3 regions of the Nitratireductor basaltis genome follow, and region 2 is predicted to be linked to each of the others. Evidence: riboswitches for the same ligand, from Rfam matches in the RefSeq annotation. Region 2 holds a riboswitch; each other region holds the start of a gene.

Region 1 (10,534 bases), 430 kb from region 2:
CCAGCTTTTGCCACTGAAATACAAATGGGCGTGGGAGAAATATCTCTCCGGCTGCAACAATCACTGGATGCCGACGGAAGTGTCGATGCAGGCCGATATCGCGCTTTGGAAGTCACGCGAAGGGCTGACCGAGGACGAGCGGCGCATGCTCAAGCGCAATCTGGGCTTCTTTGCGGCTTCGGAGTCGCTGGTGGCCAACAATATCGTGCTTGCCATCTACCGGCACCTGACGAACCCCGAATGCCGGCAATATCTGCTGCGCCAGGCCTTCGAGGAGGCGGTCCACACGCATACCTTCCAGTATATCGTGGAAAGCCTCGGCCTGGATGAGGGCGAGCTCTTCAACATGTATCGTGAAGTGCCGTCCATCACTGACAAGGCGGCCTGGGCGCTGGAATATACCAAGCATCTGGACGATCCGGATTTCCAGACCGGCACGCGGGAAGCCGATCAGGCTTTCCTGCGCGATCTGGTCGCCTTCTATGTGATCTTCGAGGGCATGTGGTTCTATACCGGCTTCGCGCAGATCCTCTCTCTTGGGCGGCGCAACAAGATGGTGGGGATTGCCGAGCAGTATCAGTACATCCTCCGCGATGAGAGCATTCATCTGAATTTCGGCATCGACGTCATCAACCAGATCAAGCACGAAAACCCGCATCTGTGGACCGATGTCTTCAAGAACGAAGTGCGCAGCATGATCCGCGAGGCGGCGGAGCTGGAAGCGGCATACGGCCGCGATACGATGCCGCGCGGCTTCCTTGGGCTCAATGCCGAGCTTTGCGAGCAATATATGCACTTCATCGCCAATCGCCGCTGCGCGCAGTTGGGGCTTGAGGCGGTTTTCGAGGCCACCGAAAACCCGTTCCCGTGGATGTCGGAAGCGATGGATCTGAAGAAGGAGAAGAACTTCTTCGAAACCCGCGTGATCGAATACCAGAATGGTGGTGCACTGAGCTGGGATTGAGATGTCGGCCTATCACTTAAAGATATAAACATTTCCTTATATCCCATTGACACTGGCGCGGCTTCGGGCGAAGCTGCGCCTGTCGTGGTTCCGGCGCATGGATGGTCCATGTTTCGGCCAAGAGGGAATGCGGTGCGCCGGTGACGGCTAATCCGCGGCTGCCCCCGCAACTGTAGGCGGAGAGCGCCTGTCCATCATGCCACTGCGCGAAAGCGCGGGAAGGCGGGCAGGGGCGATGACCCGCAAGCCAGGAGACCTGCCACGGCGCATCACAACCACGGGCGGGGTGTCCCGGTGAGGGTTTGCGTTGCGGCCATCCGTTGCCGTGCGCTTTTGCCTTTCCGCCATAACCCCGTCCTGACAGACCGGGGTTTGAAATGTCTGGAAATATCAAGATTGCAGCACTCGGCCTGCCGCGTATCGGCGCCAGGCGGGAACTGAAATTCGCGCTGGAGGGCTTCTGGTCGGGAAAACTGACCGAGGCCGAACTTCTCGCAAAGGCGGCAGAATTGCGCGCAGAAAACTGGAGGCGCCTGCAGAGACTAGGTGTGGATGTCATCCCGTCCAATGATTTTTCGCTCTATGACCACGTGCTGGACATGGCGGTGACCGTGGGCGCGGTGCCTGAGCGCTTCGAGCAAGTGAAGGCGGGCGGTGTACTGGCGACTTATTTCGCCATGGCGCGTGGCAGTACGGGCACTGAGCGTGACGCCTGCGAACATTCTCACGGTGACGGCGTCGCAGCGCTTGAGATGACCAAATGGTTCGACACGAATTACCACTACATGGTGCCGGAACTGCACGCCGGACAGGCGTTTGCTCTGGCTGGGGAAAAGCCGGTTGCCGAATATCTGGAAGCCAGGGCGTTGGGCATCGAAACGCGGCCCGTACTGCTTGGACCGGTATCCTTCCTGAAGCTCAGCAAATGTGTTGACGGGAGCGATCCACTGGCGCTGTTGCCGCGATTGTTGCCTCTCTATGTCGAACTTCTCGCGCGTTTGCGTGAGGCGGGAGCCGAATGGGTGCAGATCGACGAGCCTTGCCTGGTACTCGACCTTCAGGAACGTGAGCGCGAGGCCTACGCGTTTGCATTCGGTGCGCTGGCCACGAAAGATGCGCCGAAGATCATGCTTGCCACCTATTTCGGTGGGCTTGGAGAAAATCTCGCCGTCGTTTCCACCCTTCCGGTACACGGCCTGCATGTTGACCTCGTGCGTGCTCCCGACCAGCTTGATGCAGTTCTGGATGCGATACGTCCGGAGAGCGTGCTTTCCCTTGGCGTGATTGACGGGCGCAATGTGTGGCGGGCGGATCTTGCGCGCCTTATCGAGCGGCTGGAGCCGGTGGTAAGAGGGCGTCAGGGTGTAGTGCAGATCGCACCTTCCTGCTCGCTTATTCATGTGCCGATTGATCTGGAGCTTGAGACCGAGCTCGATGTGGATTTGAAGACCTGGCTGGCTTTTGCTCTACAGAAGATCGAGGAGCTAGGCGTTCTGAAGGCAGCCCTTTCTGGCGAGGCGGCGCGTGTAGGCGAACGGATTGAGGCGGCCACCCACGCGCTTGAGGCGCGACGCAGATCGGCGAAAGTGCATAGTCAGGCCGTTGCGGCTCGTCTTGCGCAGGTCAGGGCGGGATTGACCAGGCGCAGCCTTGATTTCCAGTCGCGTCGAAAGTTGCAGAATGCGGCGCTTGGCCTGCCATCGTTCCCCACAACCACCATCGGCTCCTTCCCGCAGACGCCAGAGGTGAGGAAAGCGCGGGCCGCGCATCGTCGGGGCGAGATTCAGACCGCGGATTATCTCAGCTATCTGCGTCGGGAAACCGAAGCGGCCATTCGCTGGCAGGAAGAGGTGGGGCTGGATGTGCTCGTGCATGGCGAGTTCGAGCGCAACGACATGGTGCAGTATTTCGGAGAGCAGCTGTCGGGCTATGCCTTCACAAGCCATGGTTGGGTGCAAAGCTACGGGTCACGCTATGTGCGTCCGCCAGTGATCTTCGGCGACGTCTCGCGACCGGAGCCCATGACCGTGGACTGGGCGAAATTTGCACAATCGCTGACGGACAAACCGGTGAAGGGCATGCTGACTGGGCCGGTCACCATGCTGCAATGGTCGTTCCCACGCGATGACGTGCCACGGGAGACGACCTGCCGACAGATCGCGCTGGCGCTGCGGGACGAGGTGCAGGACCTGGAAGCCGCCGGGATCAGCATCATCCAGGTGGATGAGCCGGCGCTGCGCGAGGGGCTGCCCTTGAAGCAGGGAGAATGGCACGACTATCTCGAATGGGCAGTCGACTGCTTCCGTCTCGCGACCTGCGGCGTGGCCGCTGAAACGCAGATCCACACCCATATGTGCTATGCCGAGTTCAACGATATCATCGAAGCCATCGAGGCGCTGGATGCGGATGTGATTTCGATCGAGACCTCCCGCTCACGCATGGAGCTTCTGGATGCCTTCTCCAGCCATGCCTATGGGAAGGATATCGGGCCGGGCGTCTTCGACATTCATTCCCCGCGCGTTCCGCCGGCAGAGGAGATGTCGGAACTTTTGCAGAAGGCCAAAGATGGTCTGAAACCCTGGCAGATCTGGGTCAATCCCGATTGTGGCCTGAAGACGCGGGCCTGGGAGGAAGTCAGGCCCGCACTTGCCAATATGGTAGAGGCGGCGCGTCGGTTGCGCTCCAGCGTTTGATCCGGTGGGCGGGTGCATAACGCACCCGCTCGTCAATGCCGTGGTGGCATTGTCGGGTCGTCCTGGTAGACACGCTCGGTGCCTTCGTGCTGGCGAATTTTCTCGCTGGCTTTCAGCCTGCGGCGGCGCATTACCGCGTAGATCACCGCGATGCCAAGAATGATCGGACCGCCTGCTACCGTCAGCAGCCACAGGAAATTGCTCGAATGTATCACGCCTTGCTCCTGTCGTGATTGATGCGGTGTAGGACCGCCTTGCTTGAGGGAACAATGCGAGCGTAGTCGCGTGGTTCCCTCTGGAACCCAAAGCGCGTGGGTGTCGTTCTTCTGGCAAGTGACAGCGAGGAATGACGATGAGCGCTACATCCGAACGCATTTCCATCCGCCCCTATGACGGCACGGTCAATATCTTCTTTTCCGATGCGGTGGTCGCATCGACGGAGAAGGCACTGGTTTTGGAGGAGCAGGGGCACAAGCCCGTCTACTATGTGCCGTTCGAGCACATCTATTTCGATTTTTTCCGCAAGAGCCCGACCACCACAACCTGCCCGTTCAAGGGTCAGGCCTCATACTGGAGCGTGGAGGCTGTCGGCGAAGCTGCCGACGATGTGCTGTGGTCCTATGAGACTCCGCATGAGGATGTGAGGCAGATTGCAGGCTATGGTGCGTTCGATCCAAACAAGGTCGACATCGAAGCCGCCCCCAAGGACAGCCCGCGGCACGTGCCTGAAGGGGACTGACTGCAAGAGACCACTGATCAGGCCGGATCGAGCCGTCGAGCGCAAGTTCGGCGGCTTTTCTTTTACTTGCGCATCGCTGTATGAGCTTCTTGGACAAAGCAGGTCATCGCGAATAGGCTGGTGATCCTGCAAGAAGACAGTCGACAAACCTAAAGCGGGTGGGCGGGTACGGTGAACAAGGATGAGCGGTCCTTTCTGATCAACATGCTGGAGCGGCATGACAACCTGAGTGACGAGGAGCGGCAAGCCATTATCGCATTGCCGGCCCGCATGCGCAGCTTCGCTTCCGGCGAAGAGCTTGTCGCCGAGGATTCGCGTCCTGAGGAGGCCTGTCTTATCGTTGAAGGTTTCGCCGCCCGCGCGCAATATCTGGCCAATGGCAAGCGCCAGATTTCGGCGGTGCATATCCCCGGAGATTTCGTCGATCTGCACAGCATGTTGCTGAAGACCATGGACCACGCGGTGATTGCCGTCGGGCCCTGCCGCGCGGCATTCGTGCCGCATGGCAATCTTCGTCGCCTGACGGAAACGCACCCGCATCTGACCCGTCTTCTGTGGCACACGACACTGGTGGATGCAGCTATTCAACGGGCCTGGATCGTCTCACTTGGGCGTATGAGTGCCGAGCAGCAAATGGGTCATCTGCTCTGCGAGCTTTACACGCGGTTACGGGCAGTGGGGGTCATCGAGGGCGACAGTTTCGACTTCCCACCGACGCAAGCCATGATCGGTGACATGCTGGGCATGTCGACCGTCTATGTGAACAAGACACTCGCGAATTTGCGCTCCACCGGATATGTCGAATGGCAGGACCGGCGTGTCCGTATCGTCGATTACGAGCGGTTGGCGGAGATGGCAGAGTTCGACCCGCGTTATCTCAATCTGTGGCGCGAGCCCCGATAGCTCGAACTCTGCCTGTCTGTTGCCTATCTACCGGATTATAGTGGTGCCAGCACGGAACAATGCTCGCGCCGGACAAGGCTGTGCGGCCCGTATATTGACATAAAGATGTCTTTATGTGATTGCTCCGGCGAAATCCATGAGAGGAAATTGCGTGTCTGAGAATCCGTCCGCCCTTGATGAACTGTTTGGCCCTGTTGGCGCGAAATCCGACGGGTCGGATGTGTTCGCCGCGCTGGAAAAGGCCGCGCGCGAGCGCATTCTCGTCATGGATGGCGCGATGGGTACGCAGATCCAGAGCCTCAAGCTGGACGAGGAACAGTTCCGCGGCGAGCGTTTCCTGGGCTGCGAGTGCCACCAGAAGGGCAATAACGACATTCTCATCCTCACGCAGCCCAAGGCGATCGAGGATATCCATTACGACTATGCGATTGCCGGCGCGGATATTCTGGAGACGAACACTTTCTCCTCCACCTCTATTGCCCAGGCCGATTATGGCATGGAGGAGGTGGTCTATGACCTGAACCGTGATGGCGCGCGGCTTGCCAAGCGCGCGGCACGCCGGGCGGAACAGAAGGATGGCAGACGGCGCTTTGTTGCCGGTGCGCTGGGGCCGACAAACCGTACCGCCTCCATTTCACCAGACGTCAACAATCCTGGCTTTCGCGCTGTCACCTTCGACGAGCTGCGTATTGCCTATGGCGAGCAGTTGCGCGGGCTGATTGATGGCGGCTCCGACATCATCCTGATCGAGACGATCTTTGACACGCTGAATGCCAAGGCAGCCATCTTCGCCTGCGAGGAGATCTTTGCGGAGAAGGGCGTGCGGCTGCCGATCATGATTTCCGGCACCATTACCGATCTTTCCGGCCGCATGCTTTCCGGCCAGACGCCAACGGCGTTCTGGCATTCGATCCGTCACGCGAAGCCTTTTACGGTCGGCTTGAACTGTGCGCTGGGTGCGGAAGCGATGCGTCCGCACATGGCGGAGCTTTCAGGTGCTGCCGATACCTTCACCTGCGCCTATCCCAATGCGGGTCTGCCCAACGCTTTTGGCGAATATGACGAGAGCCCGGAATTCATGGCCGCGCAGGTGGCGGGCTTTGCCGATGAAGGACTGGTCAATGTGGTGGGCGGCTGCTGTGGCTCAACGCCGGAACATATCCGCGCGATCGCAGAGGCCGTTGCTGGCAAGAAGCCGCGCCAGGTGCCGAAGAAGAAGCCGCAATTGCGCCTTTCAGGTCTCGAGCCCTTCACGCTTACCGACGACATTCCGTTTGTGAATGTGGGCGAGCGGACGAATGTCACGGGCTCGGCCAAATTCCGCAAGCTGATCACCAATGGCGACTATGCGACAGCACTTGAGGTCGCGCTGAGCCAGGTGGAAAACGGCGCCCAGATCATCGACATCAACATGGATGAGGGTCTCATCGACTCGAAGAAGGCGATGGTGGAATTTCTCAACCTCATTGCCGCCGAGCCGGATATTGCTCGCGTGCCGATCATGGTCGACTCCTCCAAATGGGAGGTGATCGAAGCCGGCCTGAAATGCATTCAGGGCAAGGCGATCGTAAATTCGATCTCGCTCAAGGAAGGCGAAGAGCAGTTTCTGGAGCATGCTCGGCTTTGCCGTGCCTATGGCGCTGCCGTTGTCGTCATGGCCTTCGACGAGGAAGGGCAGGCCGATACGAAGGCGCGCAAGCTCGAGATCTGTACCCGCGCCTACAAGATCCTCACTGAAAAGGCCGGGCTTCTGCCCGAAGACATCATTTTCGACCCGAACATCTTCGCCGTGGCAACGGGCATCGAGGAGCACGACAATTACGGGGTCGACTTCATCGAGGCGACGCGCGAGATCACCGAGACGCTGCCGCATGTGCATGTGTCGGGCGGTGTGTCGAATCTTTCGTTCTCCTTCCGCGGCAACGAGCCGGTGCGCGAGGCGATGCATGCCGTATTCCTCTACCATGCCATCAAGGCGGGCATGGATATGGGCATCGTCAATGCCGGGCAGCTTGCGGTCTATGACCAGATCGATCCGGAATTGCGCGAGGCCTGCGAGGATGTCGTTCTCAATCGCCAGCCCAAGGATGGCGGCACTGCAACCGAGCGCATGCTGGAGATTGCCGAGCGCTATCGCGGTTCCGGTGGTTCCAAGGGGCGCGAGAAGGACCTCACCTGGCGCGAATGGCCGGTTGAGAAACGCCTTGAACATGCGCTGGTGAACGGCATCACCGAATATATCGACGAGGATACGGAAGAAGCACGGCTACAGGCCGAGCGTCCGCTGCATGTGATCGAAGGTCCGCTCATGGCGGGCATGAATGTAGTTGGTGATCTGTTCGGCGCGGGCAAGATGTTCCTGCCGCAGGTGGTGAAATCCGCCCGCGTGATGAAGCAGGCAGTCGCGATCCTTCTGCCTTACATGGAAGAGGAAAAGCTGGCCAATGGCGGCGGCGAACGCGAGGCGGCCGGCAAGGTGCTGATGGCGACGGTAAAGGGCGATGTTCACGACATCGGCAAGAACATCGTCGGCGTCGTGCTGGCCTGCAACAATTACGAGATCATCGACCTTGGCGTCATGGTTCCTGCGGAGAAGATCCTGCAGACGGCAAAGGACGAGAAGGTCGATGTAATCGGTCTCTCGGGTCTCATCACGCCTTCCCTCGACGAGATGGTGCATGTCGCGGCGGAGATGGAGCGTCAGGGCTTCGACATTCCGCTTCTGATTGGCGGTGCGACCACCAGCCGTGTGCATACGGCGGTGAAGATACACCCGCAATATGAGCGCGGGCAGGTGGTGCATGTGAATGATGCCAGCCGTGCTGTCGGTGTGGTTTCCAATCTGCTGTCTGACGATATTCGCGATGGCTATATCGAGAAGATCCGGGCCGAATATGCCAAGGTCGCAGATGCGCATTATCGCTCTGAGGCCGACAAGCAGCGTCTGCCGCTCGCAAAAGCGCGAGCCAATGCCCTGAAGCTTGATTGGTCGGCCTATCAGCCCAAGCGCCCGAGCTTTGTCGGCACCAGGACCTTCGAGGACTGGGACCTTGAGGAACTCGCGCGCTATATCGACTGGACGCCTTTCTTCCAGACCTGGGAGATGAAGGGGCGTTATCCGAAGATACTGGAAGACGAGAAGCAGGGCGAGGCCGCACGTCAGCTCTTTGCCGATGCGCAGGCCATGCTCAAGCAGATCATTGAGGAAAAGTGGTTCCGTCCGCGCGCGGTGATCGGGTTCTGGCCAGCCAATGCGGTCGGTGACGATATTCGCCTCTTTGCCGATGACAACCGTACCGAGGAGCTTGCGACATTTTACACGCTTCGCCAGCAGCTCAGCCGCCGCGACGGCAGGCCGAACTTGGCCATGTCGGATTTCGTGGCCCCGCAGGACAGCGGGCGCGAGGACTATGTCGGCGGCTTTGTCGTGACGGCGGGCATCGAGGAAGTGGCGATCGCCGAGCGTTTCGAGCGTGCGAATGACGACTACAATTCCATTCTCGTGAAGGCGCTTGCGGATCGTTTCGCCGAGGCCTTCGCCGAGCGCATGCATGAAATGGTGCGACGCGAATTCTGGGGCTATGCAAGCGATGAGGCACTCTCCAATGACGACCTGATCGCGGAGAAATATGCTGGCATCCGTCCCGCGCCCGGCTATCCGGCGCAGCCCGATCATACTGAAAAGGAAACGCTTTTCCGTCTGCTCGACGCGGAAAACCAAGCCGGCGTGAAGCTGACGGAAAGCTATGCCATGTGGCCCGGCTCCTCCGTTTCCGGCCTCTATATTGGCCATCCTGAAAGCTACTATTTCGGTGTCGCCAAGGTCGAGCGCGACCAGGTGGAAGACTATGCCCGGCGCAAGAACATGCCGCTTGAGGAGGTCGAGCGCTGGCTGGCGCCGATCCTCAATTACATACCGGCCAAGCTTGCAGCGGCTGCCGAATAGGGGCTATTGAGCCAGGCTTGAAAGGTGCGGGTCTCGCATCCAGTCGAGCCCCGCGCCTTTTTCATGCGCGAAAACGAGGGGGAAAGTCATGCTCTACGATCACCGCACTTATGTTTGCCGTCCGGGCACGATCAAGAAACATCTGGCGCTTTATGAGCAGCATGGCTGGCCGGTGCAGCGCAAGCATCTGGGTGAGCCGCTTCTTTATGCTGCGACCGAGACCGGTGACGTGAACTCCTATGTCCATATCTGGGTCTACGAGAGTGCAGGTGACCGCGAATCCAAGCGCGCGAAATTGCAGGCTGATCCGGCATGGCAGAACTATCTGAAGCTTTCTGCCGAGGCCGGCTACCTCATAAGCCAGAACAACAAGCTTCTGAAGCCGACGCCTTTCTTCGGCTGAGTGTCATCTGAACTCATCATATTTCTTTTCGCTTCTTCTTGCTCTAGTGTGCTGACGCGATGCTTCGCGATCAGACGTTGCATGGCCGGGCGCAGCTGTGCACTGGCTGCAATTTGGTGGATGAGGCGGAATATGAATGGCTGTTGGTAGCGGAGCCAAGATGAAAGTCAGTCTGTCGGCAAAAGTTGCTGCTGCTCTGCGTGACGAGATCGAGCAGGGCGTCTTTCCCGTGGGGGCGAAATTGCCCACGGAGCCATCCCTGATCGAGCGCTTTGCGGTGAGTCGCACGGTCGTGCGCGAAGCAATTGCCGCTCTTCGTGCGGATGGTCTGGTCGAATCGCGTCACGGCTCCGGTGTCTTTGTCCTGCAACCCCCGGCGCCTGTCGGGGGATTGCACCTTTTCGACGAGATGCATCGCAAGATTTCCGATATTATTGAAGAGCTTGAGTTGCGCGCGTCCGTCGAGATCGAGGCTGCGGGTCTGGCCGCGGAACGCTGTTCGCCAGCGCAGGAAGCCGACATCCAGGCCCAACTCGATGCTTTCCAGGCGGCATTGGAGCAAGGTAGGTCGACGGCTCAGCATGACTTCGAGTTTCATATGGCTGTAGCCCGTGCGACCAACAATTCCCGCTTTGAGGCTTTCCTCTCTCACCTGGGGAAGCGAACCATTCCCCGAAGCAAGCTCGCGGACGAGCAGGCTATGCGGGCGCTGCGCGAGAACCGAGATGTCCAGCTTCACCAGGAGCATGTTGCGGTTGCGGACGCGATCTATGCGCGCGATCCGCTCCGGGCGCGCGAAGCGATGCGGGTGCATCTTGGTGGTTCGCTCAAGCGTTATCGGGTGCTCGGTCGGTCGGCATCTGAAAAATAGTATGACGCAGCTTGA
Region 2 (10,534 bases):
CGGCAGAAGAAAACGCTGCTCCGGCAGAAAACGCACAGCCTGCCCCGCAGGATCTACCAGCAGGAGAATCCGAAGAGACTGCTGAAGAACCTGCTCCCGCGTCCGAGGCTGGTGCCGAGGCTGAGGCTGGTACCGAGGTTGCACCTGCAGAGCAGCCTGCTGCGGCATCTGAAGATGCCCCCAAGGGTCCTGACGGTGAAACACCGGTTCTGGACAGTCAGAAAGAGGGCGCTGCGGGTGCACCGAAGGCCGATGCGGAAGTCTCCGGCGAAGCTGGAGCAGATGCTGACGCGAATGCCGAAGCTGCTGCCGAACCTGCACCGCCGCCGCAGGACGATCTGAGTGCGCAGCGTACCCAGTTGGCCCCTGAGGAACTAAGGCAGGAGATCCAGAATATCGTCGAGGAGCAGGGCGAAGCCATTCAGATGGGCGATTCACGCGAAGAGCGTGCTGCCGTACTGCGCGAGCGGGTCGTAGAGCGCCGTGACGACGTTCAGGTTGTCGAGAAATATGAAGACAACCGGACCATCATCCAGGTGAACAACAATTTCTTCATTGAGAGCCCGGACTACGACCGCATCGTGCTTGATGAAGACGTTGTCTATTATGAAGATCTGCCCAATGGTCGCCTGCGTGAAGTCGTCGAACGCCCCGACGGCACACGCCTGATCACCGTCCGAAATCGCTATGGCGAAGTGGTACGGCGCGTGCGTGTGACGCCTGAAGGCGAGCGCTTTGTGCTTGTTTATGTGCCCGACGACCGCATGGATGAGGTCATCCGCTTCGAGGAAGTGGGTGCGGACCTGCCCCCGCTGCGCCTGACGATCCCGGTGGACGAATACATCCTTGAAGCCGAAAGCGTGGAAGATCCGCAGTTCTACTACACGTTCCTGGAACAGCCACCGGTGGAGGAGGTCGAACGCCTCTATTCGCTTCAGGAGGTGAAGTACTCGTCGCGTATCCGTGACAAGGTCCGCCGCATCGATCTGGATACGATCGAGTTCGAGTTCGGCTCCGCTCAGATCGACGAGAGCGAGGTGGACGAGCTTGAATCCGTCGCGGCAGCGATGGAGAAGCTTCTGGCAAAGAACCCCGCAGAGACTTTCCTCATCGAAGGCCACACCGATGCCGTCGGTACCGATCAGGCCAATCTGGCGCTGTCTGATCGTCGCGCAGAGTCCGTGGCACGTGCGTTGACGAATGTGTTCGGCATCCCGCCGGAGAACCTCGTCACCCAGGGTTATGGCGAACAGTATCTTAAGGTGAACACGCAGCAGCGTGAACGTGAGAACCGCCGCGTTGCCATTCGCCGCATCACGCCGCTGGTGGCGCCTGTGGCGAGCCGCCAGTAGGTGGATCAGAGCTTCCGTCGCCCTGTTCGCAAGGCGGCGGAGGAGCCTGGCCGGTTCCCTCTATCGGTCGGGCTCCACGACTGGCCCGGACATCTCACGATGTCCGGGCCTTTCAGCGTTTGTAGCGCAGGGTGACGGAAAAGCTGATCGTCGATCCTCCAACGCCTTCCGGCGGGCGTGGATAGGGCGCGGCGCGACGCGCGGTCGACAGGGCAGCGTCATCCAGAATGCGATGGCCGGAACTTCCGCTCACGCGCGCTGCGACCAGCCCGCCGCTGCGATTGATCGTTATGGACAGTCGCGTCGCACCACTGATGCGCTGGCTGGCAGCCTGCCGCGGATAGCGCTTGCGCCGCTCGACATGGCGCAGAAGCTTGTGGGAGTAGGACGCCTTTGCCGCGGGTGAGGCCTTGCGTGCTGCGGGTTTCTTCGCTTCAGACCTGGCTTTGGAGGATGCAGTCTTGCCGGGCGAGCTGTTCCTGACAGCCGTTTTCCGTTTGCGCGGTGGCTGCGCTTTCTTGGCTGCGGGAGCTGGTTTCGCCACGCTCCTTTTTGCAGCAGGCTCCGCGCGGTTCACATTGCGTGCAGGCGCTGGTTCTGGCGGCGCGGGGCGGGCTGTCGGTATGGGAATGTTCTCGCTCGGAAGCAGAACAAAGGTTTCGTCAGCAGGGACGGGATCTATGGTCTCCGGGGCTTCCACAGGCGCTTGAGCCCGCGGCCCGGCTGGCGCGAGTGCAGTGGCAGACTGGTCCTGTTGCGGCTCAAGCGGCGCCTGCGGAGCGACAGGCGCGACCGGATCGGCTGCGGGAGCTTGCGCTTCTAGCGTTTCCGCCTCTATCGGCTGGAGGGCTTTGCCAGCGCCTGAGCTTTCGTCCTCGACGACGATCTCCAATCGCGCTGGCGTGTTGCTGCCTTCGTCGCCAGGCTGCGGTACCAGATCGGACAGCCAATGCAGAAACGCGGCATGAGCAGCCAGAGAGAAGGCTGTCGCGATGAAAAAGCCGGTACTGCGCGGTAGAAATTTGCGCATTTCAGCGCTCCACCAGCCCGGTGGGACTGAGGATCAGGCCGCTTTCGGTCTGCTCGATATGAGTTTGGATGCCGTATACCGAGGCCAATCTCTCCCGAGTGAGAATTTCGGCTGGCCGACCCTGGGCTGCCAGCCGCCCCTGATCCAAAAGCACAATACGGTCGCACCAGCGCGCGGCGAGCGTCAGATCGTGCAGCGACACCAGCACAGCGCGCTTCTGGGTGGCGAGCCGTCGTAGGGCCTGCATCAGCAGGATCTGATGCGCGGGATCCAGTCCCGACGCGGGTTCATCGGCAACGAGAAGAGGGGTTGTCTGGGCGACTGCACGCGCTGTCAGAACGCGCGCCTGCTCGCCGCCTGAAAGTTCCGATGCGATGCGATCGGCCAGATGGGTCGTGTCGGTAAGGCGCAAAGCCATGTCGATGGCCTCGCGGTCTCCCTGGTTCAGACTGGTACCATAGGAACGGAAGGGCAGGCGCCCCAGCCCGACCAGATCGCGCACCGTGATACGCCAGCCGATGGTTCTGGTCTGTGGGAGATAGGCGATGAGCCGTGCCATTGCATTCGCGGACAGGGAGGCGGCGTTCCGCCCTTCCACAACAATGGTCCCGTCGTAATCCTGCAGCTGGGCTGCAGCACGCATGAGTGTCGATTTGCCAGCACCATTCGGGCCCAGGAGGCCGATCACCTCTCCCGCCGCAATATCGAGGGAGATGTCGTCCAGAACCTTGTGTCTGGAGAGGGTGACGGAGAGTTTGCGGATGTCCAGGATCATCACAGCATGTCCCGTCTTGCGCGAGCGACAAGCCACAGGAAGAACGGAGCGCCGATCAGTGCCGTCAACACGCCGACATTGAGTTCGCCGGCAGGCAGGATCACGCGTACCGCAATGTCGGCGGCAAGGAGCAAGGCCGCACCGCCCAGAGCCGATGGCAGAAGCAGGGCACTTGGCATGTTGCTGGTCAGCGGGCGTATCAGATGCGGCACGACGAGGCCGATAAAGCCGATCGTGCCCGCCACAGCCGTTGCCGCGCCCACGCCCAAAGCCACACCTGCGACGATGAAGAAGCGCGTGCGCGCCAAATGCACGCCCATGCTGGCTGCAGCTTCCTCGCCCAGAGCCAGGGCGTCTATGGCGCGTGCGCTGGCAGCGATCAGAACCCAGCCGAGAAGCATCAGGGGCGCTGCGATCCATACGTGTTCCATGGACCGGTCCTTGAGCGCTCCAAGAAGCCAGAAGATGATTTCGTAGGCAGCGAAAGGATTGGGCGAGAGATTGAGCACCAGAGAGGTCAGCGCGCCAGACAGGCTAGACAGGGCTACACCCGCAAGGATCAAGGTGAGCGTCGAGCCGCCGCGCGCGGAAAGCGCCAGAAGTGCGAGAACCGCAATGAGAGCACCAAGCAGTGCTCCTGCAGGCAAGGCGTAGAGGGCGCTTCCGGCAAGCCCGGAGTAGAAGACCAGCACAGCCCCGAATGCGGCGGTGGAGGAGACGCCGATGATGCCCGGTTCGGCCAGGGGGTTGCGCAGGAAACCCTGCAGCACGGCACCCGACAAACCCAGGGTGAAGCCGATCATCAGCCCGAGCAAGGCACGGGGCAGGCGGATCTCCTGCATGATTATGGCGGCGGCTTCGCCTCCGCCGGCGAAAAGGCCGCTTATGCTTTCCGCAAGGACAAGGTCCGCCGGACCCACACCAAGTGAGAGAGCAAAGAGCAGGCAGGCCAGAATTGCCAGCAGGATGTTCAGCCGCATTGCGTTCATTGGCCGCTTTCCTGCGCGGAACATGGGGCAAGTTTGCGGCGCAGGTCGGACAATGCACGCACGGCATCGACGGTGGCATGGCTCGCGCAGGACAATGTGCCGTCAGGGATGAAGTCTCCGACAAGTGTTTCGGAAAGAGCTTGCAGCGCAGGATGACGGGGGACCATGGCCCCGAGCGTTGGCGCATTGCCGGTGGCCGATGAGGTGATGATCACGTCCGGTCTTGCGGCAACCACGGCTTCGAGCGGGAACGGGGCCACACCGTTCACCCCAAGCTCGGCAGCAAGATTTCGAAACCCCGCCGCTTCGATAACCGAGTGCGCCAGGGTTCCCGCACCCGGCGAGACACCGTTCTGGTCATAGATCAGCATGGAGGGAGCGGGGCCGCAGGCTTGGCTCTTGGCCGCGGCCAGCTCTTTCTCGACTTTTGCTGCCAGTGTCTGTGCCTTGTCCTGACGGTGCAGCAGTTCGCCCATGCGCCGGATATCTTCGGGAATGGCGTCGAGTTGTTGGTTGAAACCGAATTCCTCGACGCGGAAGCCAAGCTTTTTCAGCAGCTGGGTGGTGTTGTGGAGCGAGAATGTTCCGGTCACCACCAGATCGGGATCAGCAAGAAATACTTCCTCAGCCCGACCGTGATTGACGTTGATCGCGCGCGCTTTCTCATGCTCCGGCGACATTGACGGCTCGCGCGCCAGAAACGATACGGATACGAGCTCATCCGGCCCGGCGAGCGCAAGCGCCAATTGATCGGTGCAAAGGTTCAGCGACATGACGCGCTTCGGTTCAGCCCCTGCATGATCAGAAAAAACCGGCGCAGCAAGAACTGCGCCGGCGATGATCGGTAAACCGGAAAGGACGGATATGGGTTTCCGGCGTCTGAGCATTATTGCCCGAACTTGGCCTTGAAGCCTGCGAAGACCGAGATACCCGGCGTGCCGTAACCGCTGACTGTCTGGTAGTCCTGGTCCAGCAGGTTCTCCCCACGCAGATAAAGCTCGGTGTCCTCAGTCGGCTTGTAGGCGACCTTTGCGTTCAGGAGGAAGTAGTCGTCGAGCTCGACTTGGCCTGCCGAAGTGACGTCTAGGATATCCAACACAATCTTGGCATCACTCGATAGCGACCATTGCTCGCTTGGCTCGTAAGATGCGGTCAGGCCAACAATGTGCCGTGGAATACGTGGGCGGCGCGCGTCGTCGGCTTGGACAGCGGTCGTGTAAGTATAGTTGGCACCAAGTGCAAAGGTCTCGGTTAGAGCGTAGTTCACGGCTGCCTCGACGCCCTGTCGGCGGGTGGTGCCTTGAAGTTGTATATAAGTGTCGTCCGCGAAGTCGTAGTCGATCAGATTCTCGGTATCCAGCTGAAAATAAGTGAGGCTCGCAACGGCGCGCTCGCCGTCGAAGTGCTGATCAATGCCGACATCCCAGGAGAAACTTTCTTCCGGTCTTAGGTTTGGCATTGGGATGTGCGGGAGGTAGCTGACATAGTTACTTTCGTAGAGGCTGGGAGCGCGGAAACCAGTGCCGACCGAACCGCGCAGCGTGGTGCTGTAGGCAGGAAGCAGATAGGCGGCGGTTCCGCGATAGGTGGTGTAGCTGCCGAAACGATCATGTTCGTCGAAGCGCACACCAGCGGTAACAGTCAGATTCTCGACCGGTTGTGCGACAAGTTGGGTCCAACCGCCCAGTAGCCAGTCAGCATCCTTGGTATCAGTGCCGAAATTGTTCATGATGTGCGACTGGCGGCGCTCGTAGTCTGCACCAAACTGAACAGCCAACTGATCGTTGACCTCGACACTGCCTTGATAATCAAGCTTAGCGCGTTTTCCTTCATACTCCCCAAGGAAAGGTGAAACGAAGCCACTGAAGACGCTGGCGCTGTCAATTTCGCGGTCGATCTGCAGCAGTTGAGCAGAAACAGTGTTCTGCATTCGCCCGTCGAACAGGTCGAAGCTGATGCCAGTGCGACCACCGAAGAGACGAAAATCGTTGTGATTAACTTCGTTGTCAGTGGGCGGCAGACCGGAGTCATCATAATCCGAGCGAGCGTTCAGCATAGCTCCGGAACCGAATATGGTAAAACCATCCAGATCCTTCTCAAAGGCGAACGTGCCGGAGATCTCCTTGAAGGGGTCGTCCTCTAAACCCGTTCCGGGATCGATCAGCGGATCTCCGTTCGCAAGAGCTGAAGATATGCCTCCTGAGTAGAGACCGGCCAGATCAAGTGCGAAGCGGCTGGTGTCACTAATATGGGAAAGGCCGTAGGATGCGCGGATACTTTCATGTGAACCCGCTTCGAGGCCGACGCGGTGGCTTGTACCAATAGCTTCGTTGTTGAGTGTGGAAAGGCTAATTACGCCTGCTACGGCATCCGAGCCGTAGAGCGTGCTCTGAGAACCTTTGAGGACTTCTATGTTCCTGATCCCGCCGACCAGCAGGTACTCGTAAGATGTCTGCGTTTGCGTCGCCGATACATCAGATATGTCTAGACCGTTGAGTAGCGTCTTGATGTATTTCTTGTCTGCGCCGCGCAGGCTCAGGGACGTTTCCTTCCCAGCTCCGCCCTGTGAAGCCACATAAACACCCGGCACCCGGCTCAAATAATCCGTGACCAGCGGCTGGCTCTGCTCTTCGATCTGCTCCTGATCGATGACCGTCACGCTCGAGCCGGTCTTGGAGAGTTCGGTGGGTGTGCGGTTGGGGGTGACGACGATTTCGCCGAGGTCGAGATCCTGGGCGCCGGCGGTGTTGGCCAATGCGCCAAGACAGATGGCGGAAACGGTGGTGGTGAGAGCCTGGCGGCTCATGGAAAACTTCATGTCGTTCCCCTCGCGACGATCAAACGCTACAAATGCCGGAGAGAGCAGACCAGAAACGGCTCGTGCCCCGCCAGCGATGACTTGACGCCACCACTGCTAAGACACAGCCCCGACAGCTTCCCGCAGCCGGTAGGTGACGTTCCGAGGCAGGTTTCCTGGCTTGCGCGTCATCGATTGGCTCGCCTTCCCAGGTGTCTCACCCAGTGGCATGTGAGTTCAATCTCGGCGCATACAGTTGCGGGAGCAGCTACGGCTGAGGCGAAACGCCTTTTCCGTATTCCCTTTTAACTCCGGCCTCGAACTTGAGGCTGGAGCACCTCGAACGGCGCGAGGATTACCAAGTCGTAAATGTGGCGTCAATCTGTCAGCGTGCGTCAGACAGTGTGCCGCACAAAGCTCGTGAAAAAGCGACCAGGACTATCGCTTTTGCGCCAAAAATGTCGCAAACTCGTCAGTTGGGAAGGCTATCAGCCTGAAACGCAACAGGTTTGAAGTGAATTTGCACGGTGGCACGCCTCGCGGCTGCTGCATCTGCAGTTCACTCCAGGCCGTTTCAGGTGGCGGCCCTCGACAAGCATAAAGAGAGTGGGAGTGACGTGATGAAATTCTTCAAGAGCAATGGTGGGGCCGTGCCGCATCGCATCGCAGCCCTAGCAAGTCAAGCCAAGGCAGGTGTGATGGATCGCCGCGAATTCCTGGCGCTTGCCAGTGCTTTCGGTGCGACGACGGCGGGTGCCTACGGCATGCTCGGCCTTGCGGCACCCACGCCGGCAGCGGCTCAGGAGCCAAAGAAGGGCGGCGTGCTGCGCGTTGCCATGATCGTCAAGGAGCCAAAGGATCCACGTGTCGCCGACTGGTCGGAAATCGCGAACGCCATGCGCCAGACGCTTGAGCCGCTGGTGAAATATACGCGGGACTTCACTTTCGAGGGGCGCCTGCTGGACAGCTGGGAAGTCAATGAGGACGCCACCGAATATGTTCTGCGGGTACGCTCCAACGCCGAGTGGAACAATGGCGACAAATTTACCGCGGATGATGTGATCTACAACATCAAGCGCTGGTGCGATGCGGGCGTCGAGGGCAATTCCATGGCCACGCGCATGGTTTCGCTCATTGATCCGGACACCAAGCAGGCGCGTGAAGGAGCCATCGAGAAGGTTGACGACATGACCGTCAAGCTCGTGCTCAACGAGCCGGATATCTCTATCATTCCGGGCATGGCCGACTACCCGGCGCTGATCGTGCATCCGAGCTTCGATGAAACCGGTCGCGATTTCGTGGCCAATCCGATCGGCACCGGACCGTTCGAACTGGTGTCCTACGAGGTCGGCAACCGCGTCGAGCTGAAGAAGCGCGAAAACGGAAAATGGTGGGGCGGTGAGGCTTATCTCGACGGTATCGAGTTCATCGACTACGGCACCGATCCGTCAGCCATGCTGAGCGCCTTCGAGTCCGGCGAGGTTCACACCAATTACGAGACCACGGCCGATTATGTGGACATTCTCGACGGTCTTGGCCTTGAAAAGTCTGAAGTGGTGACTGCCAATACGATTGTTGCGCGCACCAATGTGGGGGCAACACCCTATGATGACCAGAAGGTCCGCAACGCGCTGCAGCTTGCGGTAGACAATGCGACGGTTCTGGCTCTCGGCTATGGCAATGCCGGTGATGTGGCCGAAAACCACCATGTCTGCCCGATCCATCCCGAATATGTCGAGTTGCCGAAAGTGGAGCGTGACATCGAGAAGGCCAAGGCGCTCATGGGAGAGGCGGGCCAGATGGATTACGAGCACACGCTCATCACCGTGGACGAGGACTGGCACAAGAATACGGGTGACGCCATTGCCGCACAGTTGCGCGAGGCCGGTTTCAAGGTGAAGCGCGAGGTGCTTCCGGGCTCGACCTTCTGGAACGACTGGACGAAATATCCCTATTCCATGACGAACTGGAACATGCGCCCGCTTGGCATCCAGGTGATCGCCCTTGCCTACCGTTCCGGCGAGGCATGGAACGAGAGCGGCTATTCCAGCGAGGAACTCGACAAGATGATCGAGAAGGCGCTGACCGTTCCGGATGCTGAAGAACGCAAGACGGTGATGAAGGATATCGAGCAGCATCTGCAGGATGCCGGCATTATCATCCAGCCCTATTGGCGCAAGATCTACAATCACTCTGCCCCGGAGGTGATGAATCACGGCATGCATCAGACCTTCGAGATCGACCTGGCAAAGGTCTGGCTCGACGCCTGAGGTGCCATGAGCAATTTCCGGAATTGCGGGAAGGGGCCGTACGCGGCCCTTTCCAACCCGAATAACAAGGCCCCCAAAATGGGGGGAGGGGAAACGTGCTAAGCTTCATCCTGCGCCGGCTCGGCGTGATGGCACTCACCATGCTTTGCCTGACGCTTGTCGTCTTCTTCCTTATCAACCTGGAGCCCAATCTGAAGAAGCTGGCGATCAGCCAGCTCGACATGCGCTCCTCGCAGGAAGAACTCGAAAGCTGGCTGGACAAGAACGGATATCGGCAGAACTTCTTCGTGCGTTATGGCCAGTGGCTGGGCGTCATGCAGAAACAGCCGAATGTGGACCCGGAAACGGGGGCGGTCACACCGCGCTTCACCTATTGCGACGAACCGGCAGAACCTTATTACGGGGGCATTCTGCAGGGCGATTTCGGCTGCTCGACCAAGTTCAAGGTGCCCGTGGCCGAGAAGCTTTTCCCGGCGCTCAAAGCGACCGGCATCCTGATGTTCTGGGTGATGATCGTGATGGTGCCCGTCGCGCTTTTGATCGGCGTTCTGGCCGGAATGCGGGAGGGATCCAAGACCGACAGATCTCTTTCGGTGGCCTCGATCGCCACCACCGCGACGCCTGAATATGTGTCGGGCGTCATCTTTGCGGTGATTTTCGCGTCCTGGCTTGGCTGGCTGAACGGATCGGCCGCCACGGCAACGCGTTCAGGCGTCACCTTCTACAATTTCACGCTGCCTGTCATGACCATGGCCGTCTACGGCATCGGCTATATCGCCCGCATGACGCGCGCCTCCATGGTGGAGGTGATGACACAGCAATATATCCGCACCGCACGGCTCAAAGGCATGAGCTTTTCAGGCGTCGTCATCAAGCACGCGTTGCGCAACGCGCTGATCGCGCCCTTCACGGTCATCATGCTGCAGTTTCCCTGGCTTCTGACGGGCGTGGTCATAGTGGAAGTGATGTTCCGCTACCAGGGCTTCGGCTTCACGCTGGTGGAGGCCGCAGGCAACAATGATATCGACCTCTTGTTGAGCTGCTCGCTGGTCTCGGTCTTCGTCGTGCTTTCCACGCAGCTCATATCGGATGTCGGATATGCTCTGCTCAATCCGCGCATCCGCGTTCAGTGAGGGAGGGACATCATGATCGAGTTCATCTCCCCGCTTGAAATCGTGATGGGCGTGTTGTGGCGCTTCTGGCCGGTGTGGCTGTCGCTGGCGCTCGTGCTTTTCCTCAGCCTGCGTTTCAGGGACAGGCTCGGGCTTTATGGTCACCTGTTCGATACGGGCGTTGGTGTGGCCGGTGTCATGATCTGCCT
Region 3 (10,534 bases), 440 kb from region 2:
TCACGCATCAGTGTCGAGACCTGGTCGAAAGCGCGCTGAACCTGGATCAGGCGCATCATCTCGTGCATCGGGTCGACATTCGAGTTCTCGACAAAGCCCTGCTTCACGCCAACCTCCGGCTGATCAACTACAGGCTGGGGTTGGTTGTCGGGAATGAAGCCGGAATTGCCAAAGCGCGTGGCAGTGGGGCCGGGCGCATAGGCATAGAGGCCGATGGCGCCCACCAGATTGCCGTTCTGGCGCAATGTACCGTCACCACCTGCTTCAGGAGGCCCGGCATTGGGATCAAGCACGAGCGGTGCGCCACCTGCATCCAGAACCGGATAGCCCTGCAAGGTGACCAGTTCACCCGTGTCAAGCAGCGTGAAGCGCCCGTCGCGGGTCATCACCACGCCGGACGGGGTGTCGATCCCGAACCAGGCGTCACCACGCACCGCGAAGTCGAACGGATTGCCCGTTTCCTCAAATGCACCCGAACGTGTGTCATAGCTCGTCTCGCCCGATGAGACGAAGCTGACGGCCTCGTTGGTCAGGCCGGTCATCACGTCGTCAAAGGTGATGCCGCCTGCACGAAAGCCGACGGTACCGGCATTGGCAACATTGTCTGCAAGGGTGGTGAGACGGCGCTCCAGCGCCATCTGTGCGGAAAGGGATACGTAAAGACCTGTCTGCATGAACTCGCTCTATTTGCGCATCTGCGCGATGGTCAGAAGCATGTCTGTGGAGATGCCGAACTCGGCAGGCTGGCTGAACAGCGCGGCGATGGAGGTGTTCTGCGTGTAGCTGGGATTGTTGATCTCCCAGAGCGTGGCAAAACGCTGGAGGAACTCGTCGACCTTTTCGGGATCCTGAAAATCCTCGATATCGATGCGGTCCTTGAACATCTCGACCTGCTTGTCGATATCGGCCTGTGCCAGGGACTCGGGAAAACCCAAGGCAGTGCGCACCACCTTGCCAAGGGCAGGGTCTGCGAGAACTTCATAGAAATTCTTTATGCCTGAGGCCTTGCGTTCGAAATATAGCGCCAACCGCACACCTTCATTGTTCTCGCCTGCGTCCTCTTCGAGCGTCTGGCGGAGATATTTGTCGATGGTGCCCGTGGTGGGGCTGTAGAAGCTGGTTGTTGCCTCGCCGTCTCGGGCGAAATTGAAGGTCTTCACAAATTCCTTGTACCGCTTGTCGGTCAGGCTGTTCGCAAAGCTGTCGGGATCGTCGATCCCGCCTTCCAGTGCCTTGACCATGAAGGCCTTGGCGTAGGCCATGTCCGACAGGCCATGCGCCTTCATGGCGTAATTGAAGAGCCGCGTGTCCTCGACGAACTCCTCGATGCTTTTGATGTTGCCGATATTTTCGCGGTAATATTCGGTCTCGCGACTGACCAGTGGCTGGGCCTCAACCCGCTTGATGGAAGTCGCGATGTCGCGCGATATCAGTTGGTAGCTCAAAAGAGTGTTCATGGTCTGCCGCTCCCGCTTGGGTGAGCGCGACATTAGGATTCATGCCTTGCGCGAGGCTTTCGCCGCGCAATCGGGCAAATCGTCCATCTAACAAGCCTCACGCAAGCCACGCGCGCTACTCAGGTCTGCAACAAAACGAAAGTGCAGGTGCGTCGTGAGCATTCTCATCGGACTGGTAGTAACACTTGGTTGCGTCCTTGGCGGCTTCATGGCCATGGGCGGCAAGGTGTCCGTTCTGGCCCAGCCGTGGGAATTCGTGATCATCTGCGGCGCAGCGCTTGGCACTTTCCTTGTCGCCAATCCGATGGCAACGGTGAAGGATACCGGCAAGGCCTGCATGGAAGCGCTGAAGCAGAAGGTGCCCAAGCAGACGGAGTATCTGGAAACGCTCGGCGTTCTGCACAGCCTGATGCGCGAGCTGCGCTCCAAGTCGCGGGCCGAGGTGGAAGCTCATATCGACAACCCGGAAGAGTCTGCCATCTTCCAGGCCTTTCCGACGGTGATGGCCAACAAGGATCTGACCAACTTCATCTGTGACTATTGCCGCATCATCATCATTGGCAATGCGCGTCCCTTCGAAATCGAGGCGCTGATGGATGAGGAAATCCAGACCATCCGCCGCGACAAGCTGAAGCCTTATCAGGCCCTGCAGGGTGTGGCCGACGGACTGCCGGCGCTTGGCATCGTTGCCGCCGTGCTTGGCGTCATCAAGGCCATGGGCGCGCTGGACCAGTCGCCGGAAATCCTGGGCGCGCTGGTTGGTGCGGCGCTCGTGGGCACCTTTGTCGGCATCTTCATGTCCTATGCCGTGGTCGGGCCGATCGCCACGAAGATCAAGATCGTGCGCGAGAAGAACAATCGCATGTATGTCATCGTGAAGCAGACGCTGCTGGCCTATATGAACGGCTCGCTTCCGCAGGTGGCGCTGGAATTCGGGCGCAAGACCATCTCGGCCTATGACCGTCCGTCCATTGATGCGGTGGAAGAGAACACGATGAATACCGGCGGTGCCGCCGGTGCCGAAAAGCAGGCGGCTTGAGCGTGGTCATGAGCGAAGCGGCGGAAAATCCCGAGCTGATGCGCAAGCTGATCGTGGAGCGCCTGGTAGGGGCGACCGGCGATCCGCGCAAGGTCTGTGATGCGGCACGGGCGGTGGCCATGCGCGCCCTGCCCAATCTCATCGACGTTTTCCGCGACAAGCTCTCGATGCCCATGGCGATCGACGTCGCCAGCGTGGATATCGTGCGGCTGGCGGAAGTGAAACCGGAACGGGACAGCTTCGACGTGCTGGTGGTCGTTCCCGCCTATACATCCCGGGATGCTCTCACCATGCGGCTTGATCCGCAGGCGCTGTCTCTTCTTGTTTCAAGCTTTTTCGGTGGCGACCCCGACATTCCGCCCCCTCCGATCAAGCGTGCCCCGTCGAAGATCGAACGGGATGTCGCCTCCATGGTGTTCGAAGCCTTCGCCCATGCGATGAATGGTGAAGGCGTGCGCGCCTTGGGCCTGAAATATTCGGCCGCGACCGTGCTTTCCGGCGAAACCGATTTCAAGCGTTTCGTGGTGCGCGATGGCCCGGGTGTGAAGATCACCTTCACGCTGGGCGCGGGCGAAACTACGGGCGAACTGACCGCGTTCTTTCCCCAGCGCGTGCTCATGGAGACGCGGGTGCAGGCGCAGCCGGGTGCCGGCAGCGCAGAAGCAAAAGCCTGGCGCAGCCGCTTCAATGAAGAGGTGATGCGTTCCAAGGTCGAGTTGAAGGCCACCGTTCCGCTGATGAAGGTGCCGCTTGGCGAACTTGCACAGCTACAGGTCGGCCAGGTGCTGGAACTTGACGAGAATGCTCGTTCGGAGACGCGGCTTTCGGCGCGCGACCGGACGGTCTTCCTGTGCGAGTTCGGAAAACTCGGACAACATTACACGGTGCGTGTGCGCCGGCCATTCGACGCGCGCCAGGAGGTCATTGATGGCCTTCTTGCGGGATGAATGGCGGAACAGAAGGAAGTGACAACATGAGCGAACCCCAGGCAGCAGAGACCGCCGGCGGCGAAGAGCATCTCGACCGGGCCATAGAGGAACTGCGGGACGTCCTGCATGACGAAAGCGGGCACGGCGGTAGCGCATCCCTGGGCAAGGGCAATCCCGATCTTGTCATGGGAATTCCGGTGGAGGTCCAGATCGTGCTGGGCTCGGCGGAGATGCCCGTTTCGGATCTGATGGCGCTTCAGAAAGGCTCCACCGTTTCGCTTGACCGACGCATTGGCGAACCGGTCGATATCGTCGTCAATGGACGGCGTATCGCCCGCGGCGAGATCACGCTCCTGGAGAGTGATCCCAGCCGTTTCGGCGTGAAGCTTACCGAAATCGCCGGCCAGACGGCCAAGAGCTGACTTCTCTACAAACCTGCGCGAGGCATCTGACCATGGGCGTTCCAATGAAGCTCACCCAGCCGCAAAAAGCGGCAGCGATACTGGTGGCGATGGGCAAACCGTCGGCGGGCAGGCTATTGAAGTTCTTCAAGCAGGAAGAGCTGAAATCCCTTATCGAAGCAGCTCGCATGCTGCGCACGATACCCCAGGCGGATCTCGAGCAGGTGGTTGCCGAGTTCGAAAAGGAATTCACCGTCGGCGCGGGTCTGCTCGATTCCGCTGACAGCATGGACACCATTCTGACCGAGTCGCTTTCGCCGGAAGAGGTCAATGTACTGTTGGGCCGCTCCGAGCCGGCACCCGTCTCCCAGGACGAGGTCTGGGAAGAGCTTGGGCGGCTTGACCCGACGCGCCTGGGGCAGATCCTGTCAGGAGAGCACACGCAAACGGTGGCGGTCGTTCTGGCCAACATTCCGCCGCAGGCCGCCTCACAGGTCATTCTGCTTCTGGACAAATCCATGCGTGGCGACGTGGTCCGTCGCATGGCGACCATGGGGCAGGTGCCTTCCAGTGCACGTGCCGTCATCGAGCGCCGGGTTTCTGAAATCCTGCAGGCTGAAGCCAATGGCAAGGATGCGTCCGCAGGCCATGCACGCGTTGCGAATGTTCTCAACGAGATGGAAAAGGAACAGGTGGACGAGGTCATGGCCGATCTTGAGGCCGCCGGTGCTTCCGATGTCGACGCCATTCGCGCACGTCTGTTCACCTTCGAGGAGATTGTCGTGCTGTCGCAGCGTTCACGCGTAGCGCTCTTCGACGGTCTGCCGACGGATCTCGTTACCATGGCGCTGCGCAAGGCACCTGCCGATCTCAAGGAAGCGGTTCTTTCCGCACTTGGCGCCCGCTCGCGCCGCATGATCGAGGCGGAGCTTGGTGCCGGTGACGATGCCGCACCCGATGACGAGATTTCGCGTGCACGCCGCCGTATCGCTTCCACTGCCGTGCAGCTTGCGCAGCAGGGCACGGTGGAGCTTCCCTCCACCCAGTCGCAAGCTGCCTGACGCTGCAGGCGCTTGAATGGCGGACGCACCCGACAAGGAAAGCAAAACAGAAGAAGCCACGGAGAAGAAAATCCGTGACTCCGTCGAGAAGGGACAGCTTCCCTTTTCGAAGGAAGCGCCGATTCTTGCCTCCTTCCTCGCCATTCTGACCTTTGCGATCTTCTTCGCCAACGACACGGCGATGCGGCTGGCCGGCTTCCTGTCCATTTTCCTCGAGCGCGCAGACGACTGGTCGCTGGAGACACAGACGGATGCCATCGCGCTCTACCGGATCGTGTTCTGGGAGATCGCCAGGGCGGTGGCACTCTTGATGCTGATGATGGTTGCCGCAGGCGTGGCCGCATCGGTCTTGCAGAACATGCCGCGTTTCGTGCTTGACCGTATCAAGCCGAAAGCCGAGCGGATTTCGCTGGTCAAGGGCTGGAGCCGCTTGTTCGGCCTGAAAGGCTGGGTCGAATTCGCGAAATCCCTCGGCAAGGTGCTGGTCGCGGGCGGCTTCGTGATCTTCACGCTGCGTCAGGCCGACAGCCAGCTTCTGTCGGGCATGGTCACGCATCCGGTCGCATTTTCGGACACGATCCGCGAGATAGCGGTCGAGATCCTGTTGGCGATCGTTCTGGTGATGGTGGTGATTGCAGGCGCCGACCTTGTCTGGTCCCGCTTCAACTGGCGCCAGGACCTGCGCATGACGAAGCAGGAAGTGAAGGACGAGCACAAGCAGGCCGAGGGCGATCCAATCGTCAAGGCGCGCCAGCGTTCGCTGCAAAGGGATCGGGCGCGCCAGCGCATGATGTCGTCAGTGCCGCAGGCAACGCTCGTCATCGCCAATCCGACCCACTTCGCCATCGCAATGCGCTATCAGCGCGACAAGGATGCAGCACCCGTGGTCGTCGCCAAGGGGCAGGACCTCGTCGCACTCAAGATTCGCGAGATTGCGGAAGCCAACAATATCCCGGTTTTCGAGGAGCCTGTCCTTGCCCGTTCCATGTACAAACAAGTTTCGGTGGATAGCATGATCCCAGCACAGTTCTACAAGGCGGTCGCCGAGCTTGTTCGGCGGGTTTATCAGGTGGGCAATCGCCCAGGTATGGCCGGAGCATAAAGATGAATCCTCAGATCCATTCAAAGGCGCGCGAAAAGATCGTTGCCGGGGCCATGCAGGAAGTGGCGAACGAGCTGCGTCTCATCGAGCTTGCCGATTTCGTGGCCTTCATCAGGCTCGACAGCCTTGCAAGCATCTCCGACATCGTCGAATCGGCTGCAGAGCTTTACTTCATGCCGGGCACATTGCGTCTAGGACATGGCTGTGAAGCCTATGTGACATGGACGGACAATCCGCGCATCGTGCTAGATCTGGAACTGCGACCACGCGGTGCGACGGTCTATTTCAGCCTGTCGCTCAGCGCGCATGATGCAGGAGTCGAAGTCGGCTATGTCTCTTTCGATCAGCCGTCGGATTGTCCTGAAGCGAATACGCGTTTTCTGGCCGAGACGCTCGAGCATTCGCGCATCCGCAAGTCACGCAGTGCGGCCTGACCGGACTGCGCGCCGCGAAGCTGCTTATTGGACAAGTGACGTGCGATGAGGCATGAGCGCGGCATGACTGCAGACGACACGATAGGAACTGGCGACCTGGTGGTTGCCGTAGATGGCGGCGGGACCGGCTGTCGCGTGGCGATTGCCGAGCGCTCCGGCCGCATCCTCTCCACGGCCAATGGCGGCCCTGCGAATGTGTTCAGCGGTTTCGATGCTGCTGTTACGAATATCGTCGAGACAGTGAACGCTGCCTGTGTTGCCGGCGGCATATCGGTGGAGCAGCTTCGGCAAGCCGATGCGGTTCTCGGCCTGGCGGGCGCCAATGTCGGCGATGCGGCGCTGCGTCTTCCCAAGAGGTTGCCCTTTCGCGAAAGCCTGGTCTTGTGGGATGCAGAGACTGCCATCCGCGGTGGTCTGGGCGGCGAGGATGGTGCTGCGGCCATTCTTGGCACAGGATCGGTCTTTGGTGCGGTTCATGGCGGCACGGCGCGGCTGATGGGCGGCTGGGGATTCGTGCTTGGCGATCAGGCGAGCGGTGCATGGCTCGGGCGCCGGCTACTGGAACGCGTACTTCTTGCCCATGACGGACTATTGGAGGCGTCACCCTTGTGCGACGTCATTCTTTCCCGCTTCGGCAACGCTCCCGAGGAAGTCGTGCAATTTGCCACGTCAGCTGGCCCACAGGCTTTTGCCGGCTTTGCACCGCAGGTGCTCGAACATGCCGCGCAGGATGATGCGATAGCGCTTGATCTTGTGCGCGGCGGCGCGCGCTTCGTGACGGCGTCGCTGAAGAAGCTCCTGCCCGAAGGAGCTTCCCGCATCTGTCTCATCGGTGGCCTCGGCGCACAATATGCGCCTTATCTTCCCAATGAAATCACTGTCATGCTGGCCGCGCCGAAAGGCAATGCGCTTGATGGCGCTCTGGCTATTGCGCTGGAGCGATACGGCGCGGCCTAGATGAAGCTGCGCAGCAGATGCAGGGCACTTGCGCCGTGGCGGATACCCGCTTCCTGGATGCCGCGTATTTTCCGAGGCCGTGGCTGTGTGACGGGGAGGGGAAGCCCGGCTGCAGATATGCGATCCGTAGCGAAATCGGCAAGCACCCGTCCGAACACGGTCCCCGGTGCGATGCCGCGGCCATTATAGCCGGAAAAGCCGAAAATGTTCTCGTCAAGCTTGTGGAAGCGCGGCAGGTGGTCGTCGGTCATGCCGATCATGCCATACCAGCTCTTCTGAAAGGCTATGCCCTTCAGTTGCGGAAACAGCTTCTCCATCCGGCGTCGTGCCCATAGCGCGTGCACGCGCGCATCCATGCCCTCCAGCATTCCCACACTGCCGAAGATGAAGCGGCCGGTTTGGTCCTTACGGAAGGAGGTGAGCACCTTTTTCGTATCCCATGCGCCGTGTCCTTCGGGCAGGATCGTGTGGCCAAGTGAAGCGGGCAGGGGCTCGGTGGCGAAGTTGAAATAGGGCAGGAAGACAAGCTCGGAACGCAGCTGCGGCCACAGATTTACCGTATAGGCATTGGTCGCGACGATGATCCTGGAAGCCGTGACGTGACCCTTGGGCGTTTCCACGCACCAGTCCGAACCTGCGCGCACCACCTTTACCGCCGGCGATTGCGTGTGGATCGTCGCGCCGGCTTGAATTGCTGCGCGTGCGAGTTCGCGAGCATAGGCAAGCGGCTGGATCGTGCCAGCGCGCCGGTCGAGCAACGCGCCGTGATAGGAGCCGGTTCCGGTAAGACGCGCGGTCTCGCCAGCGTCCAGCAGTTCGACCGGCGCATTGCGCGCCTGCCACTGGGCAGCACGTGTCTGCAATTGCTTCAGACCTGTTGCGTCGGCTGCCAGGTGGAGCGTTCCCTTTCGCACGGCCTCGCAATTCATGCCGTGGCGGTCGACCAGTTCGTAGACGAGCGACGGTGCGTCAGCGAGCAGGTTCAACAGGCGTTCGCCATGAGGCGCGCCAAGCGTTGCGGGAAGATCGTCGGGCAGAACCCACATGCCCGCATTGACCAGTCCCTTGTTGCGGCCTGAACCGCCATGACCGATCTCCATGGCCTCAAGCACGACCACCGAAACGCCTTGTTGTGCCAGATGAAGTGCTGCCGAAAGACCGGTATACCCGGCCCCGACAATGGCGATATCGGCTGTGCCGGCGCCTTCCAGGGGTAGGGCCTTCGGCGGCTGTGGTGCGGTTGCGGCCCAAAGGCTGTCGGCAGGTAGAAAGGTGGTCATGAAAGCTCCCGATATCGCGCCGAGGAGAGCCGGATTTGACCTGCGCCGTCAAGCGTGGGGATTGTGCCGCGGATGCTCCTTGCATGGAGCCAGCGGGCCATGCTGCATAGCGGGCACAGTCAAGTAGCAAGGCAGTCACTTTTGCGATTGCCTGTGCGTATCAGGGATAAGTTCAACTATCCGTTGACAGGCGATGCTCCCGCGATACTAGATATAGTCATCACGGTGCCTTCGAGTCGCAAATGCGGCTTGCGGGCTAAGAGGGAAGCCGGTGCGCGAGATGTCTCGCAAGACCGGCGCTGCCCCCGCAACTGTAAGCAGTGAGTTCGTGCCGAACATGTCACTGGCGCTTGGCCGCCGGGAAGACAGGCAGGAGCGTTTGAGCTGCAAGCCAGGAAACCTGCCGTGATGAAGATGAAACGTCCACGGGCGGGGTGTCCCGGAGGTGCGCTTGAGCTGCTGCGCCAGTGCGCGTGTGCAGTTCGGCATGCTTCTTTTCCCCGTCTTCGCTCTCACGGGGGAAATGAACCGAAATGCCCAGTGCTGCCGCCACCCAGACCTCGCCGCAAAATGGCGTTCACCACGAGCCGGAATTCAAGTTCGAGCAGGAAGCGGCTCGGAGTGAGCCGGGTTTCCGCGTCATTCGCCGCAATGGCGGTGTAACGCCCTTCGACCCTTCCAAGATCACGGTTGCGCTGACCAAGGCCTTTCTTGCGGTGGAAGGCTCCACGGCTGCCGGATCGCGCCGCGTGCATGACGTGGTGGAAGAGCTGACCGAGCAGGTCGTGGGCGCACTCACGCGTCGCGGCGAAACGGGGCGTCTCTTCCATATCGAGGAAATCCAGGATCAGGTCGAACTGGCACTGATGCGCAGCGAGCACCACAAGGTGGCGCGCGCTTATGTGCTTTACCGCGAGGAGCGTGCACGCGAGCGGCATGCGGATGAAGCCGTGACAGTCGAAGCTGCAGCTCCTGCTGGCCTGACCATGACGCTTTCAGATGGAAGCACGGTGCCGCTTGACGAAAAGCGGCTGGCCGTTGTCATCGAAGAGGCCTGCGCTGGGCTTGCGGATGTTTCGGCAGAGACGATCCTGAAAGAGACGCGGCGCAATCTTTATGACGGCATCCGCCAGGACGAGCTGGCATTGGCACCCATTCTCGCCGCGCGCACGCTTGTCGAACAGGAGCCGAACTATTCGCAGGTCTCTGCGCGCCTGCTTCTCGACAAGCTGCGCCGCGAAGTGCTGAGTTTCATCGAAAAGCGCCCGACCGAGGCCACGCAGGCCGAGATGTTCGAGCGCTACCCAGCCTATTTCAAGGGCTTCATCGAGGCAGGCATCGAGGCGGAGATGCTGGACCCGGAGCTTGCACGCTTCGATCTCGACCGCATCGCAGCTGCACTGAAGCCAGAGCGTGACCTGCAATTCCAGTATCTGGGGCTGCAGACGCTTTATGATCGCTACTTCCTGCACAAGGACGGTGCGCGCTATGAGCTGCCGCAGGCCTTCTTCATGCGTGTCGCGATGGGGCTGGCCATTCGCGAGATCGATCGCGAGGCGCGGGCCATCGAGTTCTACAATCTGATCTCGTCCTTCGACTTCATGTGCTCGACCCCAACGCTCTTCAATTCCGGCACGCGGCGTCCGCAGCTTTCCTCCTGCTTCCTGACGACGGTTGCCGATGATCTCGACGGCATCTTCAAGGCGGTGAAGGACAATGCGCTTCTGGCGAAATATTCGGGCGGGCTTGGCAATGACTGGACGCCGGTGCGCGGGCTTGGTGCACATATCAAGGGCACGAATGGCGAAAGCCAGGGCGTTGTGCCGTTCCTGAAAGTTGCCAATGACACGGCGATTGCGGTCAATCAGGGCGGC

Evidence for each region. Region 2 has a riboswitch for cobalamin ahead of EL18_RS03250 (TonB-dependent receptor plug domain-containing protein). Riboswitches for the same ligand answer to the same signal wherever they lie in the genome.
Region 1: another riboswitch for cobalamin. It lies ahead of metE (5-methyltetrahydropteroyltriglutamate--homocysteine S-methyltransferase); the one in region 2 lies ahead of EL18_RS03250 (TonB-dependent receptor plug domain-containing protein).
Region 3: another riboswitch for cobalamin. It lies ahead of EL18_RS01115 (ribonucleoside-diphosphate reductase subunit alpha); the one in region 2 lies ahead of EL18_RS03250 (TonB-dependent receptor plug domain-containing protein).

What each region holds. Positions count from the first base shown of each region.
Region 1 is NZ_JMQM01000001.1:240,867-251,400, forward strand. It holds gene EL18_RS01120 (ribonucleotide-diphosphate reductase subunit beta) at 1-964, shown strand, start outside; cobalamin riboswitch at 1,033-1,242, shown strand; gene metE (5-methyltetrahydropteroyltriglutamate--homocysteine S-methyltransferase) at 1,342-3,657, shown strand; gene EL18_RS18010 (hypothetical protein) at 3,690-3,872, opposite strand; gene EL18_RS01135 (DUF427 domain-containing protein) at 4,010-4,396, shown strand; gene EL18_RS01140 (Crp/Fnr family transcriptional regulator) at 4,568-5,299, shown strand; gene metH (methionine synthase) at 5,436-9,245, shown strand; gene EL18_RS01150 (NIPSNAP family protein) at 9,334-9,648, shown strand; gene EL18_RS01155 (FadR/GntR family transcriptional regulator) at 9,785-10,519, shown strand.
Region 2 is NZ_JMQM01000001.1:672,000-682,533, forward strand. It holds gene EL18_RS03225 (OmpA family protein) at 1-1,352, shown strand, start outside; gene EL18_RS03230 (energy transducer TonB) at 1,465-2,382, opposite strand; gene EL18_RS03235 (ABC transporter ATP-binding protein) at 2,384-3,157, opposite strand; gene EL18_RS03240 (FecCD family ABC transporter permease) at 3,157-4,146, opposite strand; gene EL18_RS03245 (ABC transporter substrate-binding protein) at 4,143-4,919, opposite strand; gene EL18_RS03250 (TonB-dependent receptor plug domain-containing protein) at 5,033-6,964, opposite strand; cobalamin riboswitch at 7,093-7,300, opposite strand; gene EL18_RS03255 (ABC transporter substrate-binding protein) at 7,564-9,213, shown strand; gene EL18_RS03260 (ABC transporter permease) at 9,309-10,346, shown strand; gene EL18_RS03265 (ABC transporter permease) at 10,359-10,534, shown strand, end outside.
Region 3 is NZ_JMQM01000001.1:228,442-238,975, forward strand. It holds gene flgF (flagellar basal-body rod protein FlgF) at 1-674, opposite strand, end outside; gene EL18_RS01070 (DUF1217 domain-containing protein) at 684-1,457, opposite strand; gene motA (flagellar motor stator protein MotA) at 1,612-2,496, shown strand; gene EL18_RS01080 (FliM/FliN family flagellar motor switch protein) at 2,505-3,443, shown strand; gene fliN (flagellar motor switch protein FliN) at 3,470-3,847, shown strand; gene EL18_RS01090 (flagellar motor switch protein FliG) at 3,880-4,887, shown strand; gene flhB (flagellar biosynthesis protein FlhB) at 4,904-5,989, shown strand; gene EL18_RS01100 (hypothetical protein) at 5,992-6,423, shown strand; gene EL18_RS01105 (glucosamine kinase nucleotide-binding domain-containing protein) at 6,487-7,380, shown strand; gene EL18_RS01110 (NAD(P)/FAD-dependent oxidoreductase) at 7,377-8,660, opposite strand; cobalamin riboswitch at 8,867-9,082, shown strand; gene EL18_RS01115 (ribonucleoside-diphosphate reductase subunit alpha) at 9,194-10,534, shown strand, end outside.